DNA from 4 places in the Arthrobacter sp. 754 genome. Region 3 is predicted to be linked to each of the others. Evidence: riboswitches for the same ligand, from Rfam matches in the RefSeq annotation. Region 3 holds a riboswitch; each other region holds the start of a gene.

Region 1 (5,133 bases), 350 kb from region 3:
CGGCGGCACGGCTTCGACCCCGTCGCCGAGCCCTTGGAGTCTTCCTTTACGGAGGACACGAACATCATCCTGCGCTCGCTGGCCGATGACGGCCGCGGAGGCGCCGGCGGCCACGTTGTCGCCCATGCCCAAGGCTCCATCGCAGCCATGATGGCCGCCGTCCAGCGTCCTGACCTCGTATTCTCCCTGACCCTGGTGGAGCCGGCGTGCCTGTCGCTGACCGCTGAACTGCCTGCCACCTCAGCCCATGTTGCGCTCATGCGGCCGCTCTTTGACGTCCGGCACCAGCTGGGCGATGAAGACTTCCAGCGTGAGTTCGTACGCAGGATGTTCGCGGCGGACCTGCAGGAGCCCGCCACGCCGGAGGAAAAGCGGTCAGCACGCCGGCTCCGGCTGCAGGCGCCGCCCTGGGAAGCGCCGCTTCACATCGTTCCCGGGGTCCCCACCATGGTGGTTACCGGGGGGTGGGAACCGCTCTATGAGGAAATTGCCGGGTACCTGCGCGAGACCGGCGCCCTGCACCGCATCGCTGCGGGCGGGCACCGGCCCCAGGACTCGGCGGAAGGCGACCGCGCCATCCGGTCCTTTATCGCCGAGGCCAGCAGGTCAGCGTCAGTTCAGGCTTCCTAAGGCCGCCTCAGCGTCGGTTGCCGGTACCTGCAGTTCAGGCAGATAAACCCTGCCGCCGGACGCCATGAACTCCGCGCTCTTGGCCCGCATGCCGCTGTATGCCTCGGCGATTGCTGCCTGGGAATCGGCTGAACCGTATTCGTCCCTGATGTCCTGGCTGATCTTCATCGAACAGAACTTCGGTCCGCACATGGAGCAGAAGTGGGCTGTTTTCGCGGCCTCGGCAGGCAGGGTTTCGTCATGGAACGCCTCTGCGGTCACCGGGTCCAGGGACAGCGCGAACTGGTCGCGCCACCGGAACTCGAACCGCGCTTTGGACAGGGCATCGTCCCGCTCGTGGGCGCCGGGGTGGCCCTTGGCAAGATCCGCGGCATGGGCGGCAATCTTGTAGGTGATCACTCCGGTTTTGACGTCGTCCTTGTTGGGCAGTCCCAGATGTTCCTTCGGTGTGACATAACAGAGCATCGCAGTGCCGTAGCGGGCGATTTCGGTGGCGCCGATGGCGGAGGTGATGTGGTCATAGCCGGGAGCCACATCGGTGACCAGGGGACCGAGGGTGTAGAACGGGGCGCCCTTGCACAGTTCCTGCTGCCGCTCCACGTTCTCGCGCACCAAATGGAAAGGCACGTGTCCGGGACCCTCCACCATGACCTGGACATCGAACTCCCAGGCACGCTGGGTAAGTTCAGCCAGCGTATCCAGTTCGGCGAACTGGGCGGCGTCGTTGGCGTCCGCCGTCGCTCCCGGCCGCAGGCCGTCCCCCAGTGAGAACGCCACATCGTACTTCGCGAAGATTTCGCAGAGTTCGTCGAAATGGGTATACAGGAAGTTTTCCTGGTGGTGCGCCAGGCACCAGCCGGCCATGATGGAGCCGCCCCGGGACACGATGCCCGTGACGCGGTTGGCCGTCAGCGGAACGTAGCGGAGCAGCACGCCGGCATGGACGGTCATGTAGTCCACGCCCTGTTCGCACTGCTCGATGACGGTGTCGCGGAAAATTTCCCAGGTCAGGGCGTTGGCCTCGCCGTTGACCTTCTCGAGGGCCTGGTAGATGGGCACGGTGCCGATCGGCACAGGTGCATTGCGGAGGAGCCATTCGCGGGTGGTGTGGATGTCATCGCCGGTGGAGAGGTCCATGACGGTGTCCGCGCCCCACTGCGTGGCCCACTGGAGTTTGTCGACTTCCTCGGCGATGGAACTGGTCACCGCGGAGTTTCCGATGTTCGCGTTGATCTTCACCAGGAAAGCCTTGCCAATGATCATCGGCTCTGATTCCGGGTGGTTGATATTGGCGGGGATGATGGCACGCCCGGCAGCCACCTCGCTGCGGACCAGCTCAACGTCGCAGTTCTCCCGCAGCGCAACAAACCTCATCTCCGGAGTGATGATGCCCGCTCTGGCGTAGTGCATCTGGGTCACCGTCCTGCCTTCGACGGCGCGGCGGGGCACCGGCCGCGCTCCTTTCCACTCCGATGAAGCCGCCCCCCGGCGGACGGCCGAGCGGCCGTCGTCGAACAGGTTCCGCCCGCGGCCTGAATACGCCTCGGTGTCACCTCGCGATTCGATCCAGGAGGAGCGGAACGGTTCCAGGCCGACGACGGGATCGCTGCCGGGACCCGCCGTCCGGTAGACCTGCAATGGCGTGTTGGCTTCGCCGTTGGGGGAGGGTTCCAGGGCGATCTCGGTGACGGGGACCCGGATGCCGTTGTCCGGATCCTCAAGGTACGCCAGGGAATGGGACTTCAGTGACTCGGTGTTTTTGATTGTCCCGTGGACAGGGCTGTGCTGTGTTTCGGTGGTGCTCAAGGGATACTCACTTCCTTCGCCGGCATTACCCGGACAGGTTCAACGGTCGCAGGCAGCGTCAGCCTGATCTCAGCCCATGCGTGGGCCCCCGTGTGGTCGTAGACGAAGCTACCACAGCATGACCTTCCCGGGCTGAGCCGATGGGGATAATCAGAAAAGCAGAAGCACTTGAATTAAATTGAAGCTTCAAGTAAATTAGGTTCATAGCGGCCTTCGAACCCGAAGACCACGGGATACGGGAGTTTTCAATGACTGCAGAAGCAACCAGCCAGGATCTCCTTCCTGCCGATCTCACCATGGGCACCGTGATGCTCAAGGTGGGCGACATGAAGCTGATGACGGACTACTACCAGCGCGCCCTTGGCCTGGAGGTCGTTGCGGAGCAGGACGGCGGTGTCTACCTGGGCCGGCTGCAGCGACCCCTGGTCCACCTCGCAGCAGCCCCCTCATTGAATCTTCCCGGCAGGGGAGAAGCGGGGCTTTTCCACACCGCGCTTCTCTTCGAGACCCGCGCCGCGCTGGCCGCCACCGTGGCAACCACCGCCCAGTACGAACCCCGGTCCTTCACCGGCAGCGCCGATCACCTCGTCAGTGAGGCTTTCTACTTCAATGACCCTGAGGGCAACGGCATCGAACTCTACTGGGACCGGCCCCGGGAAAACTGGTCCTGGGAAGGCACCGACGTGGTCATGGACAGCCTTGCGCTGCCGCCGCAGCGCTATCTTGAGCAGCACCTGACCGAGGAATCCCTGGAAGGCCGGCACGGGGCCGGTGCCGGCGTCGGCCACATCCACCTCCAGGTGGGCGATGTCCACTCCGCCCAGAAGTTCTACGTGGACACCCTGGGCTTCGAAAAGACCGCGGGCTGGCACGGGCAGGCGCTGTTTGTCTCAGCCGGCAGGTACCACCACCACATGGCCATGAACGTCTGGAACAGCCGCGGCGCGGGGCCGCGCAAGGACACCCTGGGCCTGGGCGAGGTGCTCATCGAAGTCCCTTCGGGTGACGACGTCGGGGCGCTCGCCGAACGGTTGAAAGCAGCCGGGGTGGCCTCGCGCAACACAGGAGCCGAACTGCGCTTCGAGGACCCGTGGCGTAACAGCATCCGGGTCGCCGTCCGCTGAACTCCGCGCAGGCCAGGGGTGCGGCCCGCCATGTACTAGGCTGATTCCGAACGGCCCGGGCGGCACTTAAAGCTGCCCGACAGTGCCGCACCGTCGACGGAATGAGGGCTGTTCCCATGGGCTTCACAGAAATCTTTGTAGCTACCCACGACGCCGCGCTGAAGCGCGCCGGGGTCCTTGATGCCGGAGGCTCGCCGGAAGGTCCGGCCGTGCGCATTCCAGGGGTCAGTGACTTCGAGATAGAGCAGCTGGGCGACCTCGCCGGAGCGGCGGTCCACGCCGGCGGTGAAGGCTATGAACTTGCCATGGTTGATGTTTCCAGTGACTCCCTCCTCGGCGTACCGCCGGCCATGGTGCGGGCGCTCGCGGACCTGCTCACCTACGAAACCGAGGGCGAAGGCAATGTCCTTGAAGACGTCGCAGAAGAGTGGGCGGCCCAGGACGACATGCCCTTTGGCGCGGCGGATGCCCGCAAATATGTACAGCAGCTCGCTGAGCTTGCCGCCTCCATCGATGATGCGGAGCGCAGCGGGGTGTATGTCTGGTCCTCCTAGATGGCCGGCGTATGCCTGGTCAGCACGTGTCAAGTCGAAATCCTGACGCTGATCTGGCACAATAAACAGGTACTCGATCTGCGTGGCCCCTCTCTCCGCGTCCGGATCCTGTCCTTCGAACCCTCAAGTATGGCCCGCCCCACGGGTGCAGAACGTCGGTTCACCCCCTTTCTGAAACAGGAGTGACCACAAAAGTGGCCGTAAAGATTCGCCTTAAGCGCTTTGGCAAAATGCGCGCACCGTACTACCGCATCGTCGTCATGGACGCACGCTCCAAGCGTGACGGCCGTGCCATCGAAGAAATCGGCAAGTACCACCCCACCGAAGAGCCCTCATACATCGAGGTCGACACGGACCGTGCCCAGTACTGGCTCGGCGTTGGCGCACAGCCGTCCGAGCAGGTTGCCGCGATCCTCAAGATCACCGGTGACTGGCAGAAGTTCAAGGGCCTCCCGGGCCAGGAAGGCACCCTGAAGACGAAGGCTCCCAAGGCTGCCTTCGTTACCCCGGAAAAGGGTTCCGTGATCATCCCGGAAGCCATCACCAAGAAGGCAAAGCAGTCTGACGCAGCCGAGGCCCCGGCCGAGGCAGAGACCACCGAGGCTGAGTAGATTGCTGGCAGAGGCGCTCGAACACCTGGTTCGGGGAATCGTTGATTCGCCGGAAGATGTCAAGGTCAGCTCGAAGAACAACCGCCGCGGGGACACCCTCGAGGTCCGTGTTCATCAGGATGACCTGGGACGGGTGATCGGCCGCCAGGGCCGCACCGCACGGGCACTGCGCACCGTTGTGGCGGCACTGGCAGACGGCGAGCCGGTAAGGGTCGACGTCGTCGACACCGACCGCCGCCGCTAAGCGCCCGGCAATATCAGTTTTTTGCTCCGGCCCTTCCACCAGTAACGGTGGAGGGGCCGGAGTGCTTTCACTACAAACACCGTGGGTAACCCACAACCGGACAGGGGAACAGATGCAGCTTCAGGTCGCACGAATCGGCAAACCGCATGGAATCCGTGGGGAAG
Region 2 (5,133 bases), on a different contig from region 3:
ACCAGGGTAACCAGGAAGACCGCCGCAAATTTTGCCAGCGGGTTTGCCCGGGTGAGGATGGCGTGGTTTCCGCCCAGCGTCAGTGCCGCCCTCACGGGGCACCGGCTTCCAGTCGCGCCTCGCCCAGCGAGGCCGGGCCAAGGTGCAGTTCCGTGCCGCCCAGGACCGCACTGAACTCCTGGTCGTGGGTCACCGACACCACGGCGGTTCCGGCATCGAGCAGTTCAGACAGGAACGACGCGAGTTCTGCCCAGGTGTTGGCGTCCTGGCCGAACGTGGGCTCGTCAAGGACCAGCACCCGGGGGTGGGCCGCAAGGACCGTGGCCACGGAGAGGCGCCGCTTTTCGCCGCCGGAGAGCGTGTACGGATTGGCGTCCACAAGGTGGGTCAGGCGAAGCCTTTCGAGCAGGTCATCCACCCGTTCCTCCCCGTGGCCCAGATGGCGCGGACCGAACATCAGCTCGTCCAGCACCCGGCCGGTGACGAACTGGTGCTCGGGCTCCTGGAAGACTGTTCCGATGCGCGAGATCAGCTGGTTGGCTTTCCATTTGAAGGGGTCAATCCCTGCCCCGGCGCTCAGGTCGACAGTGGCGGACACCGTGCCGCGCACCGGCGTGAGCAGTCCGGCGAGCGTCAGGGCGAAAGTGGACTTTCCGGCGCCGTTGGGGCCTGTCACCGTCAGTGCCTGGCCTGCCCGGACCTGAGCGGTCACGCCCTCCTGCACGGGCACCGGCGGGATGGTCCTGAACCCGCGGCGCCGCGGCCGCTCGCGGGAGACAGCCAGGTTTTCGGCGGCCAGCAGAAGGTCCCCGGAACCGGCGGTCGCGCGGGACCGGGTGGCCGGGAGGTACCCCGGCACCCAGACACCGGCCCCGATCAGCATCTCCCGCGCCTCGGCGAGGACCTGGTCCGGCGGGCCGTCCAGCAGGACAGCCGAACCGTTGGCCGAGCCGGGCTGCAGCACCACAATCCGGTCCACCAGGTCTTTCCAGACGGACACCCGGTGTTCCACCACCACCAGCGTCGCACCGGTTTTGTCCAGGCACCGGCCTACCGCGTCCCGGACTTCGAGCACGCCGGCAGGGTCAAGGTTGGCCGTCGGTTCGTCAAGCAGGATCAGCCCGGGCCGCATGGCAAGGATCCCCGCCAGGGCCAGCCGCTGCTTCTGTCCCCCGGAGAGGGCCGACGTCGGGTGGTCCAGTTCGAGCCCCGTGGAACCTTGCGCGCCGGTGGAACCCGGCGTTCCGGCGGCTCCTGGCGGGCGGGCGGCACTGCGCAGTCCGACGTCGTCGAGCGCTTCATGGACCCGCCGCCAGATCTCGTCCCGCGGGACGGCCAGGTTTTCGGCGCCGAAGGCGACGTCGTCACCCAGCCGGGAAAGCACAACCTGCGTTTCCGGATCCTGCTGCATCAGCCCGGAACGTCCGCGCCGGGCGCGGGGAGCGACGCCGTCGATCAGCAGCGAACCGGTCTCGTCGGCGTCGTCCGCCTCATCCCCCAGCACCCCGGCGAGGGCGTGAAGCAGCGTGGATTTGCCCGCGCCGGAAGGGCCCAGCAGGAGCACCCGCTCGCCTGGACCGATCTCCAGGTCGAGCCCCTGGACGGCGGGGGCGGAGCGGCCGGCGTGCCGCCAGCCCCAGCCGCGCGCGGACACCGCGGCCGGGCGGACCTCCGCGGCGCCGGCGTCGGAAGCGGTCATCAGTTGAAGGCAGGCTCCGAAGCTGCCTTCCGGGACGCGAAGGAGCTCAGCACACCGGTCCGGGCCAGGCCGCGGGTTGCGATCCAGGACAGGGCGCCGGCAATCACTGCGCCCGAAATGGTGCAGAACACGATGTAGGCGAGCTTGTCACCGGGTTCGTAGGCGATGTTCCAGCCCCAGGGGAGGAAGGAGTCGTTCAGGCCGCAGAACAGCCCTGCACCTGCGCCGGCCAGCAGGGCGGCGAGGAGGTTGTACTTCTGGTGCAGGAACGAGCCGAACCGGAACTTGCCGTACACGAGCAGGAAGAACACCAGCTCGGCGCCCAGGCCCTGAAGGACTCCGGAGATCAGCACCGTGGCGCCGTACTGGGAGCCCATGATGAGCTCGCCGGTTGCGGCGACGGTTTCGCAGAAGAGTGCTGCGCCGGGTTTGCGGATGATGAGCATGCCCAGCACCGCGGGGATCATCCAGCCGCCGGCCAGCAGGCCGGTCAGCGGGGGGTACACGGCGTTCATCGGCGCGGAAACGATGCCGGCGCCCTGTGACCACGCCCAGAAAATCACGCCGCCGGCGATCGCGATAAGCGCGGCCACCACAATGTCTACGACGCGCCAGGTATTGGTTGTCTTGTTGAATGCTGCAGTTGTCATTTGGTCCTCCTGAGGAACAGGAGGGGAAAGTGCACCGGCACGCGGCGTCGCCGCCCTGGCCGGACACTTCGAGAACTCGACTCCCTTGCGCCGGTACTAACCGGATCAGGTTCGAGGGTCTGCGGCTGTCCGCACTCTCAGCGCCCACCTACGGTTCCCTGGCAATGCCAGTGATGCCCGACGGCGGCGCTCCCCTGTCGTAAATAAATCTGCCCTGTTGGGCGTGGTCCAGTTTACACCGCCGGCGCGGTAGATTGTGGGCCATGACCACCGGCCATTCTTCTGTGACAGCCTTTGATCCCGACTCCGGAGAGGACCAGCCCCGCGCCGCCCTCGAGGCGCTGATAGCGCGGATCGACGGCGAGATCAGCGAGCTGCAGTTTCCGCGTTTCACCAAGGATGATGCGCTGAACCTGGGGCTGCTGCTGGTGGAACTCGGCAAGAGCCGCAAGCTGCCCATCGCGATCGACATCAGCAGGGCGGACCAGGTCCTGTTCCATGTTGCCTTGGACGGCGCCACGCCGGATAACGAGCACTGGGTGCGGGCCAAGCAGCGCACCGCTGCGCGGTACGAGATTCCCTCGCTGCTGGTGGGGTTGCATGCCCGGCTCCGGGGCGGGCGGATCGAGGACCAGGGCTGGTTCGACGAATCCGTGTATGCAGCTCACGGCGGCTGCTTCCCTGTCTATGTCACCGGCGCCGGCGCTGTTGCCACTGTCACGGTTTCGGGCCTGCCCCAGCAGGAGGACCACGACCTTGTGGTGGAAGCGCTGCGGGAGATCCTGGCGTCCATGCGGTTAGGCTAAAGGCAGTCCGTTTTCCGCCCGCAAGGAGTCACACGAATGAACCTTTTCATCAAACTGCTTGGCACCGGAGTCAGCCTCGGCGCCGGATTCCTCGGCACCAAAGTGGTCAACGCCGTCTGGGAAAAGTCCACCGGCCGCAAGCCGCCCACCGGCAAGCACGAGGACACCCCCACCACCCTGCGCTCAGCCCTGACCTTCGCGCTCATCTCCGCCTCGGTCAGCACCATCATCCAGGTGCTCGCCAACCGCGGCACCCAGCGCGCCATCACCCGCTTCGCCAAGTCCCAGGACATCGTCTAGCCAGGCTGCCCGGCGCGCCGGCCGGCAGGCCGGGCAGTCCGGCGTTGGCCGCAAGGCCGGACGCCGGTAATCAGTCCGGACGGCCGGCGTCGGACGCTTCGTCCCGGGCGGTTTGTGCCGCCTTCTGAACCACGGCTTCCAGCTCATCGGAGCTGAGCAGCTCACGGTGCAGGTGCTTGGTGCGGTACCCGGCGCGGCCAACCATGTGCGCGGACACCGGCACCGTGAGGAGCTGGAAGATCCACGCCACCAGCAGCACCGGCCACACCCACAAGGTGCGCATCTGCAGGCCGATGGACGCCAGCAGCAGGAAAAGGCCCAGGACCTGCGGCTTCGTGGCCGCGTGCATGCGGCTCAGCAGGTCCGGGAAGCGGAGCAGGCCGACGGCGGCGGCAAGGGACATCAGGGCGCCCACCACCATGAACACGGCAGATACGGTGTCGATGATGGTGTCCACGACGCTGGCTTCAGGATTCATTGGGCTGCTCCCGCCGGCCGGCAACGAAGCGCGCCACTGTGGCCGAGCCGACGAACCCGACGATGGACAGCGCAACCAGCAGCATCAGGTTGTTCAGGTGCCTGTTGACCGCCATGTCGATGCACAAAGCCGCGCCCAGGATGGCAAGCAGGACGTCCGAGGCCAGCACGCGGTCCAGCAGCGAGGGCCCGCGGGCAATCCGGATGATGGCTCCCGCGGCCGCCAGCGAAAGAATGACTGCCGTGACAGCCAGGACGGTCTGCATCATGCTGCGGCCTCCTGCCGGATCGTTTCGAGTTCTTCCGGGGTGCCCATGATCCGGATCAGGCCTGCCTCGATGGCCCGCACTTCCTGGCGCAGTTTCTCCACACCTTCAGGGGTGCTGATGTTCAGCGCATGGAGGTACAGGGTGGAGGTGGAACGGTCCACTTCCACCACCAGGGAACCGGGGATCAAAGAAATGACATGCCCGGTGGCAGTGACCATGAGGTCCTGGTGGCTGCGGAGCTGGACGGCGACGACGGCGCTGATCACCTTCGGCCCGCGGACCACGGCCAGGTACATGACGTCGATGCTGGCGGCCACCACCTTTCCCATGAACAGTACGGCGAACGGGACGGCGTGGAGGATATTGAACCGGCCGCTCAGTTCCACCGGGGGCAGATAGAACATCCGTGCCACCAGCACGGCCAATAACGTGCCGAAGAGCAGGTTGCCGGCGCTGAAGTCCTGCCACAGCGCGCCCCAGACGATGACGAGCCACACGAGCAGGGGAAGTTCCTGCCGCAGGGAAATCCGGCGGCGGGTCATTTTCCGCCTCCCGACTTCAGGGCCAGCGGCGGTACAGGAGCGTCCTCGCCCATTACCGCTTGGATATAGGAGGTCCGGTCAAGCATTTCCTGGGCGGCCTGATCGGCGACACCGAAGAGCGGGCCGGCGAAGACGGTGAGTGCAACGCCGAGCAGCACCAGGCCGACGGTGGGGCCAACCATGGTCCGGGGCAGCAGCGTGACGTTGGTGCGGCCGGCCCTGCTGCCGGTGTCCGAATCTTCGGGCGCGGCCAGCAGCACGGGGTCCGGGTACTCGGCGTCGGAGGGCTTGCGCCAGAACGCGCGGTTCCAGACCCGGGCCACGGCCAGGAGCGTCAGGAGGCTGGTCACCACCCCGCCGATCACCAGGGCGTAGGCCAGCGGGGTGCCC
Region 3 (5,133 bases):
CTTGGCGGCAGCCATCCCTGTCATCAGGGAAATCTGCGCATTCCAGTCCTCCACCGGAAGCTGCGGTGCCGCGGCAATGCGGTAGCCGCCGTCGGGCAGCTGGACGATTTCCTGCTCCGGCATGTTCAGGCTTGCCCCGCCGCGCTGGCGCTCCAGCTCCACGCGCTTGAGGCCCACTTCCTTCAGGAGCTGCAGCACCGTGTTGTTTGATCCCGCGTCCAGCTCGGCCTGGACACCCTTGTAGGAAAGCTTGGCCCGGCTGGACATCCGGGCCCGGCTGACGGTCACTGAAGAGACGTGTGCGGCGTCGTCCAGTTCAAAGTCCCAGACAAAGGCCGAGCAGAGCTGGCCGGCCAGGAGGCTTCCGGCCCCTTCGCTGATGACTTCGGGGTGCAGGGGGATGCGGCCGTCGGGAGCGTAGAACGTCTGGCCTCGCCGGCGGGTTTCGGCGTCCAGGCCGCCGCCGGGGCGGACGAAGGACGGGACGTCGGCGATGGCATACAGGACGCGGTACCCGGCACCGTTGCGTTCGATGAAAAGCGCCTGGTCAAGGTCGGTGGACGAGGCCGGATCGATGGTGAGGAACCCGACGTGCGTCAGGTCGGCTTCTGGCAGCTCGTGGGAAGCGACGGCGGCCTCGGCGTCCCGGACCGCCTCTTCCGGGTAGGGCCCCGGCAGTTCCAGCTCAGTCCGAAGGGCACTCAGGGCCGCCTCAAGGGCGTTGGTGTGTTCGCGGACATACGGAGCCAAACGATGATGTGACACAAAAGTCAGATTAGCCCGATTTTCGCAGATCGTGCACGCGGTGACCCGCCGCGCGGGGGATTGCCTGGCGGCACGCCATTGGGCGGCGCGGCGTCAGGCAGCCGGGTCAGGCGGCACCCGCGTCCAGAGCAGCCAGGAGCGCGGCGGCCGCAGCCGCCGGGTCATCGGCCTCGGTGATGGCGCGCACCACCACAATCCTGCCTGCCCCCGCCGCCACTACCTTCTCGACGTTGCCGAGGTCGATCCCACCGATCGCGAACCAGGGAACGGTGGCCTGGTCGCCGCCGGCCGCCTTCACAGCCTCCGCTGCATACTGCACCAGTTCCAGTCCGACGGCGGCCCTGCCGGGTTTGGTGGGTGTGGCCCAGACGGGGCCCACACAGAAATAGTCCAGGCCGCCGTCGGGCGTGCTCAGGGCGGAGGACAGCCGTATGGCCCCTTCCACCTGTTCCGGGGTGTGCGTCGACAGCCCGATCACTCCGTTCGCGCCAAGCAGCGAGCGGGCGGATGCCACCGGCAGGTCCTGCTGTCCGATGTGGAAGACCGGCGCTCCGGACAGCAGCGCGATGTCCGCGCGGTCATTGACCGCCCACAGCCGCCCGTGGCGCTCGGCCGCCGCCCGAAGCACCGCCAGCAGCTCCAGTTCCTCGGCAGCCTCGATCCCCTTGTCGCGGAGCTGGATGATGTCCACCCCGCCGGCAAACGCCGCTTCCACGAACTCGCCAAAGTCCCCGCGGTCCCGGCGGGCATCGGTGCAAAGGTACAGCCTGGCGCTGCCGGGGAGGCCGCCGGCGGAATCAGGTGTGGAACCGGAGGCGGCGGGACCGGAAGGGGGTGCGGAAGTCACGTTCATGGATGCCAGCCTAATTCCCCTACACTGGTCGGGTACTGCGGGAGCCCGCTGCAGCCGTCATAAAGCTGCGGGGCTGAGAGGGCGTCAGAGCCGACCGCTTGACCTGATCCGGCTAGTACCGGCGTAGGGAAGGAACGTCCTCATGCTTCACGCTGGGAAGACGCTTCAAGCTGACGTGGCGGTGATCGGCGGCGGAGTCATCGGCCACTGCATTGCGTGGGAAGCACGGCGCTCGGGCCGCTCCGTGGCCCTGATCGATGACGCCCCGGGGCAGGGCGCCAGCTGGGCAGCTGCCGGTATGCTCGCCCCTGTCAGCGAGCTCCACTACCAGGAGGAAGACCTCCTCGAGCTGATGCTCGAATCCTCCCTCCTGTGGCCGGCTTTTGCAGCCGACCTTGCCCGCGCGGGAGCAGCGGATCCCGGCTATCTGACGACGCCGACCCTTGCCGTAGGCGCGGACGCGGCGGACCGCCGGGCACTGATGGACCTGCGCACCGTGCAGCAGGCCAGCGGACTGGAAGTTGAACCGCTCACCGTCCGCGAGGCCAGGGCCAAGGAAGGCCTCCTCAGCCCCGCCATTTCCTGCGCCCTGGAAATCGCCGCCGACCACCAGGTGGATCCCCGGAAGCTGGTGGCATCCCTGAGGGGGCTCCTGGCCGTCCACGAGCCCGGTGCCGGAACCGCGGTTGGGGGTGCACGCGGCGGATTCGCCGTCGACGACCGGGCCCGGTCCCTCCTCTGGGAGAACGGCCGCGTCACGGGCGTGGGCCTTGCGCAGGGCCGAACAGTTCAGGCGCGCGAGACCATTGTGGCCAACGGGTTGCAGGCGCCCTCCCTGGGCGGCTTGCCGGAGGGACTGCACCTTCCCCTCCGGCCCGTTTACGGGGACATCCTCAGGCTGGCTGTTCCCCGGCACCTCCGCCCGCTGGTCACATCCACCGTCCGCGGGCTGGTCCGCGGCGTGCCTGTGTACATCGTTCCGCGGCAGGACGGCTCAGTGGTGATCGGGGCGACCCAGCGGGAAGATGCGGTGTCCGCTGCAGAGGACCCCGTGAAGTCGGACACGGCAGTCTCAGCCGGTGGCGTCTACCAACTGCTGCGGGACGCCCAGGTCCTGGTGCCTGCGGTCTCGGAGCTGGAACTCCTGGAATGCACGGCCAGGGCGCGTCCCGCCACCCCGGACAACGCACCGCTCCTCGGCCGCGTCCCTGATGTTCCCGGGCTGATCATCGCCACCGGGTTCTTCCGCCACGGTGTGCTGCTTGCCCCAGCGGCGGCGGCTATTTGCCGGGCCCTGATGGAGGGCCGGGGGGACCGGCGCTGGGCGGCCATGAATCCGTCAAGGTTTTCACGCCCGAAGGCCCCCGGCCAGGATCTACCGGGTGTCATCGACCACCAGAAGGAATCAGCATGAACATCACCCTCAACGGTTCGCGGCATGCCGTAGCCGACGACGCCTCAATCACCACCCTGGTCAGCCAGGTCACCGGCCGGCCACTCGCTGCCAGTGGCCAGGCGACCGACGGGCAGAAACTGGGCGTCGCCGTCGCCCGCAACTCCGAAGTAGTACCCCGCAGCCAGTGGTACGTGACGGCTCTCGCCGAGGGCGACGACGTCGAACTGGTCACCGCAGTCCAGGGAGGCTGACACCATGACAGAAACCAACACCACCGCTGCGTCCCGAACAACGGTGGACAACGCAGGGCGCAGCGACTGCCTGACCATCGACGGCGTCGGGCTCGGCTCGCGCCTCATCATGGGCACCGGCGGCGCCCCCAGCCTGGACGGGTTGGGCGCAGCCCTTCTGGCGTCCGGAACCGAGCTGACCACCGTGGCCATGCGCCGGTATTCGCCTGCCGAGTCCGGGTCTCTCTTCCAGCTCCTGGTGGACCACGGGATCCGGATCCTGCCCAACACCGCGGGCTGTTTCACCGCCCGCGACGCGGTCATGACGGCCGAACTGGCACGTGAAGCGCTGGAGACCGACTGGGTCAAGCTCGAGGTTATCGCCGACGAACAGACGCTGCTGCCGGACGCCGTGGAGCTGGTGGATGCCACTGAACAGCTCGTGAACCGCGGCTTCAAGGTGTTCGCCTACACCAACGATGACCCCGTCCTTGCCTTGCGCCTGGAAAACCTGGGGGCCACCGCCGTGATGCCATTGGGCGCTCCCATCGGCACAGGCCTGGGCATCCTCAACCCACACAACATCGAGCTGATCGTCTCGCGGGCCTCCGTGCCCGTGGTCCTTGACGCCGGCATCGGTACGGCCTCTGACGCGGCGCTCGCCATGGAGCTGGGCTGCGACGCCGTGCTGCTGGCCACAGCGGTGACCCGCGCCCAGAACCCGGCACTGATGGGCGAGGCCTTCAAACACGCAGTCATCGCCGGTAGGCTGGCGAAAGCGGCCGGCAGGATACCGCGCCGCGAGCACGCCCTGGCGTCATCGGCCATGGAAGGCCGCGCGGAGTTCCTCTAGGCCGGCACCTGGTGCCGGCCGTCGGGCCGGGCTGTGGAGTAACGAGCCAAGGAGTCCGCTATGGCCGGCATGGAAGACATACTCACCCGGGACCGGCTCGACGCGGTCCTGGCTGCACTGCCCGATTGGCGGTACCGGCTCGGCGGTCTGGTCACCGTCTACAAGGCGCCGACGTCGGCCGCCGCACTTGAGCTGATAGCCGCCGTCGGACGTTTCGCGGAAGAGCAGAACCACCACCCCGACCTGGACTGGCGGTACAACCGGGTGTTTATCCGCTACACCTCGCATGACGCCGGGGGCCAGGTCACCGAGCGGGACGCCGCTGCCGCGAAGGCGGCGGGCTCCGTGGCCGCCGAAATAGGGGCAGAGGCGCAGCCGGGGCTGTTCCGCACGGTGGAGATCGGCATCGACACGGCGGACGCTGCGGAGATCGCCGAAGTGTGGCGCGTCGCGCTGGGGTACAAGAAGGGTCCCGGCGGGGAGCTGGTGGACCCGTACGGCCGTGGGCCGGGTATCTGGTTCCAGGAAACGCCCACGCCAAACAGCAACAGGCTCCATCTTGATGTCCACTGGAGCCTCGCCGAATCGGGGCCGGTCCTGGACAGGACGGCGGCAACCGGAGCCTTAATGAACCGTGACCACGCACCCGATTGGGTGGTGGTCACGGATGCTCAAGGAAACCGGCTCTGCGTGTGCACCGAGGCGGGGCACCAGCCGGAACACTGATTCTGAAGTCCGGCCCGGCTCAGAGCCGGCTCCAACTACAGGCCTCCAACTACAGCCTGAGAGCCTGCGTCAGCCGCATGGTGTCGTGGCGGGTGCGCGTGCGGCCAAGGTAGATGACGGCGCCGATGGCTGCCGCGGTCCCGAGAAGCATGGGCAGGATCCAGGGAATCCACGTCAGGCCGGGAAGGTAGCCAAAACCTGCCGTCATGAAGATGATCCAGCTCAGCGCGCCCACGGCTACGGCTACTCCCGCGGGCAACCCCATGCCGTACCTGGCATGGCGTTTGTCATTGGCCCAGACCACAAAGCC
Region 4 (5,133 bases), 440 kb from region 3:
TCGCCTGCGGAAACTACCTGGCCGCCGAAGCGCTTGACGCCAAGGTACTGGGCGTTTGAGTCACGACCGTTGCGAGTGGAGCTCGCGCCTTTTTTATGTGCCATTTGAAATGCCTGCCTCTAAATTCTGGGGAATCTGCTGAAAACCTGAACAGTAACGAAGGTTACTTGATACCAGTGATCTTGACCTTGGTCAGTTCCTGACGGTGACCCTGGCGCTTCTTGTAACCGGTCTTGTTCTTGAACTTCTGGATGACGATCTTCGGACCGCGAAGGTCATTGAGGATCTCAGCCGTGACAGTTACCTTGGCCAGGTCCGCAGCTGCGGCGGTGACCTTCTCACCGTCCACCAGGAGCAGGACGGGCAGCTCAATGGTGCTGCCAGCTCCACCGGCGACGCGGTTGAGGGTAACGAAGTCTCCAACGGAGACCTTCTCTTGCCGGCCGCCTGCGCGGACAATCGCGTACACCACTTGGGAACTCACTTCTCTCGACGTTTATTACTAGATTTGCGTGCGGAACCTGGTTCCATAATTGGCTGGGCTCTCGCTGTGCCTCAACGCCGTGGGGTCGTAACCCAAGTGTTGGCGTAAGCACCGAAGATCTAGAATACGCTAATTTTGCCTTCGGCCGCAAATGAGGCTGGTTACGGGCGGTTGTCTGTGATAGGACCCACAAACGGATACAACACTGACAACCAGGAACCGTGCCCGACTATCGTACCGGCTGGAGCAGCAGTTTGTGCTCAGGCGTGCAGGCGCGGCGCGTCGAAGAACTCCACTTCGAACCGGCAGGACTGGCTGAACGCGGCAATCATGGCTGCCCGCTCGTCCTCTGAGCCGTTCCGCCCGGCTTCGTCAGCCAGGGCGATGGCCTCACGGGTGGCCCGGGCGAAGTCCTCGTCGGCGTAGGTCCGCAGCCAGTCGGCGTAGGGGTGCTCCGCCGATGCGCCGGCGGCGACAAACTCCTCGTGCAGGGTCCTGCCCACCTCGGCGTACAGCCAGAAGCATGGGAGTACGGCCGCCACCAGCGCTCCGTAACTTCCGGACACGGACGCGGCCAGGAGGTGGTCCACATACGACTTTGTGACCGGTCCCAGGCCCGGCACCACTGTGCGCGACTTGAGCCAGCTCCTGTGCAGCTCGGATTCGACCTCCAGGCACTGCTGCGCTGAGCGTGCCCAGAACAGCTGGGCGCCTTCGGTGGGCGCCAGCGCGCTGGCCCGGGCCAGGACCCGCGAGTAGCCGTTGAGGTAGATGGCGTCCTGGGCGAGGTAATACGCGAACTGTTCCTCGGACAGGGCGCCGGTGGCGAGGTCGCGGATGAACTCGAGTTTGTAGATGGCCTCCAGATCCGGCGCGGCTGCCCGCCGGAGCAGCTGCGCGAATTCACCCTCGGCCGGGGCCTGCCGCGTGTGATGGAAGTGGTGGATCGGACCGTTTCCGCCACCCACCTCCAGCTGGCCGGAGGCCTGCAGCGCTCCGGCCAGCCACGGCTTCACCTGGCGCAGCGCGGCTTCCCAGTCCCCCAGGCGGGCCTGCGCAGCCGCCATCGCCGACGACAGCGAACAGCCCGTGCCGTGGCTGTTCGGCGTGGGTACCCGCTCCCCCGCCAGCTCCACTACTTCCTGCGAAAGCAGTCCTGAGGTGTTGACCAGGGCATCGGGGCAGTCACCGCCGTCGAGGTGGCCGCCCTTAACCAGGATGGTGGCGCCGGTCGCTGACGAAAGCCGGCGTCCCTGCTGCAGCGCCGCTTCCCAGCTCTGCGCCTGCGGCTCACCGAGAAGGAGGGCAAGTTCCACCAGGTTGGGGGTGATCAGGTCCGCCAGAGGCAAGAGCTCCCGCAGGGCGCCTTCCGCGGACTCCTTCAGGAGCCGGTCCCCGCTGGTTGCCACCATCACCGGATCAAGAACAACGACGGCGGGACGGACTTTTTCAAGCCAGCCGCGGACCACGGCAATCACTTCAGCGTCGCCAAGCATGCCGATCTTAACGGCATCGATGGTGATGTCGTCACTGATGGCCTCCAACTGCTGGGCGAGGAAGGATGCCGGCGGAACATGCACGGCCCGGACGCCCCTCGTGTTCTGGGCAGTCAGGGCGGTGATGGCCGCCATGCCGTAGCCACCGAGGGCGGCGATGCTTTTCAGGTCCGCCTGTATTCCGGCGCCACCTGACGGGTCGGAGCCCGCAATGGAGAGAACACGCGGAATCCCGTGCCGCACGGGGGCGGTTGCGTGTTGGCCTGGTGCGGCCTGGGGAAGGACAGATGTGGAAGCCAAGGAGACATCCCTTCGCCGGTGCTAACCGGACAGGTTCAACGGGTCTGGATCTCAGCCGGCACTCTGCGCGGCACCCCGTGTCAGTGGTCCAGCCTAGCGTTTTGCGCAGGCTCGGGCCTTCCGTGACGTGCCGGGACGGCGGCACGCACGCGGCTGGCGCCAACGGTGGTTCAACGCACGATGCCCGGCCGCCCTGTGGATTACAGGACTGGCCGGGCATCCCGGTGTACTCGTTCGTCAGAGCCTTGGTGGGTCAGGACTATGTTTGTCAGACCCTTGTTGGTCGGAGCTCCGCTGGTCAGAGCTCCGAGGCCGGAACCCCTACCCCGAGGATGATGGGAGCCTCGGCTGCGGGTTTGGCAACCGCAGGAGCCGGGGTGTGCTCCGGCGCCTTGGCAGCATGGGAGTGCCCGGCGGAAGCCGCCGGAACTGCTTCATGGTGTTCCACCGAAGTGGCGTTCGCAGCGCCCTGGGCACGGCTGGCGCTCCGGTTCCGCCGCGGGCGGCGGGTGCGGGACTGGTCTGCTGTGTGGTCCGAGTAGTCCTTCTCCTCCGCGGCAGGCTTCTGGCGTGCCGGGCGGTCCGCCTGGGGGCGTTCAGCCTGGGCGCGCTCAGCACCCTGGCCTTGTGCCGGCGTGGCTGCTGAAGCAGCCTCAGCCGGCTCAGCAGCCGGCGTGGCCTCAGCGGGAACCGGCGCACCCAGGTTGGCGAACGCCTCAGCGAGGCGGTCCAGGGTCAGGGCAGGCGAGTGCGGGTGGTCCGCGTGATGCTCAACGAACGGCAGCACGACCTGCTCGCCGCCGAACGTCAGCACAGCAGCCGGGCGGCCGGTGGAGTCAGTCTCGGAGCGCTCTGCCGGGGCCGGAGGCACAGCCGGCGCCGGGGCCGCCTGCGCCGGGGCCTGGGCCTGGGCCGCCGGAGGAGCAGCATGGCCCGCGGCGCCTGCCGCCTGAGCCATCTCTTCCTCATGCAGGTGCGCAGCGTGGGCAGCAGCGGCAATGTTCGCCAGTGCAGCCCTCGTGGCCTCGGCCTTGGCGTGGCGCTCGGCATCGCTGGGGTCGGGGTGGACGGTGTGGATCTGCACCGGGGCTGCCGGCGCCACCTCCAGGGGCTGGCCGCCACGGCCACGGCGGCGCTTGCGGTCGTTGCGTCCGCCAGGCTGGTTGTCTCCGCGCGGGCTGTCCATGCGCTGATCAGGACGCTGGTCGGTGCGCGGCGCGTCCATCCGGTGGCTGTCTGCACGCTGCACGTGATGCTCGGCAGCGACTGCATTGGCCCGGCGGTGTTCCACAGGATCGTCGTGGGTGACGATGCCGCGGCCGGCGCACGTTTCGCACTGCTCCCCGAAGACCTCGAGGAGCCCGGTGCCCATCCGCTTGCGCGTCATCTGGACAAGGCCCAGCGATGTCACTTCGGCGACCTGGTGCTTGGTGCGGTCACGGCCCAGGCATTCCACCATGCGGCGCAGCACAAGGTCGCGGTTGGACTCGAGCACCATGTCGATGAAGTCGATGACAATAATGCCGCCGATGTCACGGAGCCGGAGCTGCCGGACAACTTCTTCGGCTGCTTCGAGGTTGTTCTTGGTGACGGTTTCCTCAAGGTTGCCGCCGCTGCCGGTGAACTTCCCGGTGTTGACGTCCACCACGGTCATGGCTTCGGTACGGTCGATCACCAGGGAGCCGCCGGAGGGCAGGAAGACCTTGCGTTCGAGCGCCTTGTGGATCTGCTCGTCGATCCGCCAGGCAGCGAAGATGTCCTGGTCGCTGGTCCACTTTTCGAGGCGTCCCACCAGGTCCGGCGCAACGTACGTGACGTACGCCTCGATGGTGTCCCAGGCCTCCTCACCGGAAACAATCAGCTTGGAGAAGTCCTCGTTGAAGACGTCGCGGACCACCTTGATGGTGAGGTCAGGTTCGCCGTACAGCAGTTCCGGGGCGAGGATCTTCGTGGACGTGGACTGGCTTTCGATGCCTTCCCACTGCGCCCGCAGCCGGTTGATGTCATGCGTGAGTTCCTCTTCCGAGGCGCCCTCGGCAGCGGTGCGGACAATCACGCCGGCGTGCTCGGGGAGGCGGTCCTTGAGGATGCGCTTGAGGCGGTTGCGTTCGACGTCGGGCAGTTTGCGGGAGATGCCGGTCATCGAGCCGCCGGGCACGTACACGAGGTAGCGGCCGGGGAGGGAGATCTGGCTGGTCAGGCGTGCGCCCTTGTGGCCAACGGGATCCTTGGTGACCTGGACCAGCACGGTGTCGCCAGATTTCAGGGCGTTCTCGATCCGGCGCTGCTTGCCTTCGAGGTTGACGGCTTCCCAGTTCACCTCGCCGGCGTACAGGACCGCGTTTCGGCCGCGCCCGATGTCAACGAATGCCGCTTCCATGGAAGGCAGCACATTCTGCACCTTGCCGAGGTAGACGTTGCCGATCAGGGAATCCTGCTGGGTCTTGGAGACAAAGTGCTCGGCCAGGACGCCGTCTTCCAGGACGGCGATCTGGATTCTGTCATCGCGCTGGCGGACGATCATCTGCCGGTCAACGGATTCACGGCGGGCCAGGAACTCGGCCTCGGTGATAACGGTCCGACGGCGGCCGGTATCGCGGGATTCACGCCTGCGCTGCTTCTTCGCTTCGAGCCTGGTGGAGCCCTTGACGGATGTCACGCGGTTATTGACCGGCGCTTCGGTGGCGGCGCGCGGTGCGCGGACGCGAGTGACCGTGTTGGGCGGATCATCGCCTTCCCCTCCGGTCAGCTCGAGGTCCTGGTCGCCACGGCGACGGCGGCGGCGACGGCGGGACGTCACTCCTTCGTCGGCCTGGCCTGCTGACTCCTCGTCGTCTTCAGCGGCCGCATCCT

The links. Region 3 has a riboswitch for thiamine pyrophosphate ahead of thiO (glycine oxidase ThiO). Riboswitches for the same ligand answer to the same signal wherever they lie in the genome.
Region 1: it holds a riboswitch for thiamine pyrophosphate, as region 3 does, so the genes downstream of both, thiC (phosphomethylpyrimidine synthase ThiC) here and thiO (glycine oxidase ThiO) in region 3, are expected to answer to the same signal.
Region 2: it holds a riboswitch for thiamine pyrophosphate, as region 3 does, so the genes downstream of both, ABIA70_RS20005 (ECF transporter S component) here and thiO (glycine oxidase ThiO) in region 3, are expected to answer to the same signal.
Region 4: it holds a riboswitch for thiamine pyrophosphate, as region 3 does, so the genes downstream of both, thiD (bifunctional hydroxymethylpyrimidine kinase/phosphomethylpyrimidine kinase) here and thiO (glycine oxidase ThiO) in region 3, are expected to answer to the same signal.

The regions. Positions count from the first base shown of each region.
Region 1 is NZ_JBEPSC010000001.1:242,977-248,109, reverse strand. It holds gene ABIA70_RS01240 (alpha/beta hydrolase) at 1-630, shown strand, start outside; gene thiC (phosphomethylpyrimidine synthase ThiC) at 613-2,436, opposite strand; TPP riboswitch at 2,431-2,538, opposite strand; gene ABIA70_RS01230 (VOC family protein) at 2,685-3,560, shown strand; gene ABIA70_RS01225 (hypothetical protein) at 3,677-4,114, shown strand; gene rpsP (30S ribosomal protein S16) at 4,309-4,725, shown strand; gene ABIA70_RS01215 (RNA-binding protein) at 4,727-4,969, shown strand; gene rimM (ribosome maturation factor RimM) at 5,082-5,133, shown strand, end outside.
Region 2 is NZ_JBEPSC010000008.1:61,818-66,950, reverse strand. It holds gene ABIA70_RS20015 (energy-coupling factor transporter transmembrane component T family protein) at 1-95, opposite strand, end outside; gene ABIA70_RS20010 (ABC transporter ATP-binding protein) at 92-1,699, opposite strand; gene ABIA70_RS20005 (ECF transporter S component) at 1,699-2,349, opposite strand; TPP riboswitch at 2,414-2,555, opposite strand; gene ABIA70_RS20000 (heme-degrading domain-containing protein) at 2,613-3,155, shown strand; gene ABIA70_RS19995 (DUF4235 domain-containing protein) at 3,192-3,455, shown strand; gene mnhG (monovalent cation/H(+) antiporter subunit G) at 3,526-3,933, opposite strand; gene ABIA70_RS19985 (MrpF/PhaF family protein) at 3,923-4,201, opposite strand; gene ABIA70_RS19980 (Na+/H+ antiporter subunit E) at 4,198-4,743, opposite strand; gene ABIA70_RS19975 (Na+/H+ antiporter subunit D) at 4,740-5,133, opposite strand, start outside.
Region 3 is NZ_JBEPSC010000001.1:590,858-595,990, reverse strand. It holds gene ABIA70_RS02805 (RNB domain-containing ribonuclease) at 1-765, opposite strand, end outside; gene thiE (thiamine phosphate synthase) at 872-1,618, opposite strand; TPP riboswitch at 1,646-1,765, shown strand; gene thiO (glycine oxidase ThiO) at 1,761-3,032, shown strand; gene thiS (sulfur carrier protein ThiS) at 3,029-3,265, shown strand; gene ABIA70_RS02785 (thiazole synthase) at 3,270-4,097, shown strand; gene ABIA70_RS02780 (4a-hydroxytetrahydrobiopterin dehydratase) at 4,158-4,823, shown strand; gene ABIA70_RS02775 (hypothetical protein) at 4,873-5,133, opposite strand, start outside.
Region 4 is NZ_JBEPSC010000001.1:148,034-153,166, forward strand. It holds gene rpmA (50S ribosomal protein L27) at 1-104, opposite strand, end outside; gene rplU (50S ribosomal protein L21) at 164-472, opposite strand; gene thiD (bifunctional hydroxymethylpyrimidine kinase/phosphomethylpyrimidine kinase) at 745-2,223, opposite strand; TPP riboswitch at 2,271-2,368, opposite strand; gene ABIA70_RS00750 (Rne/Rng family ribonuclease) at 2,579-5,133, opposite strand, start outside.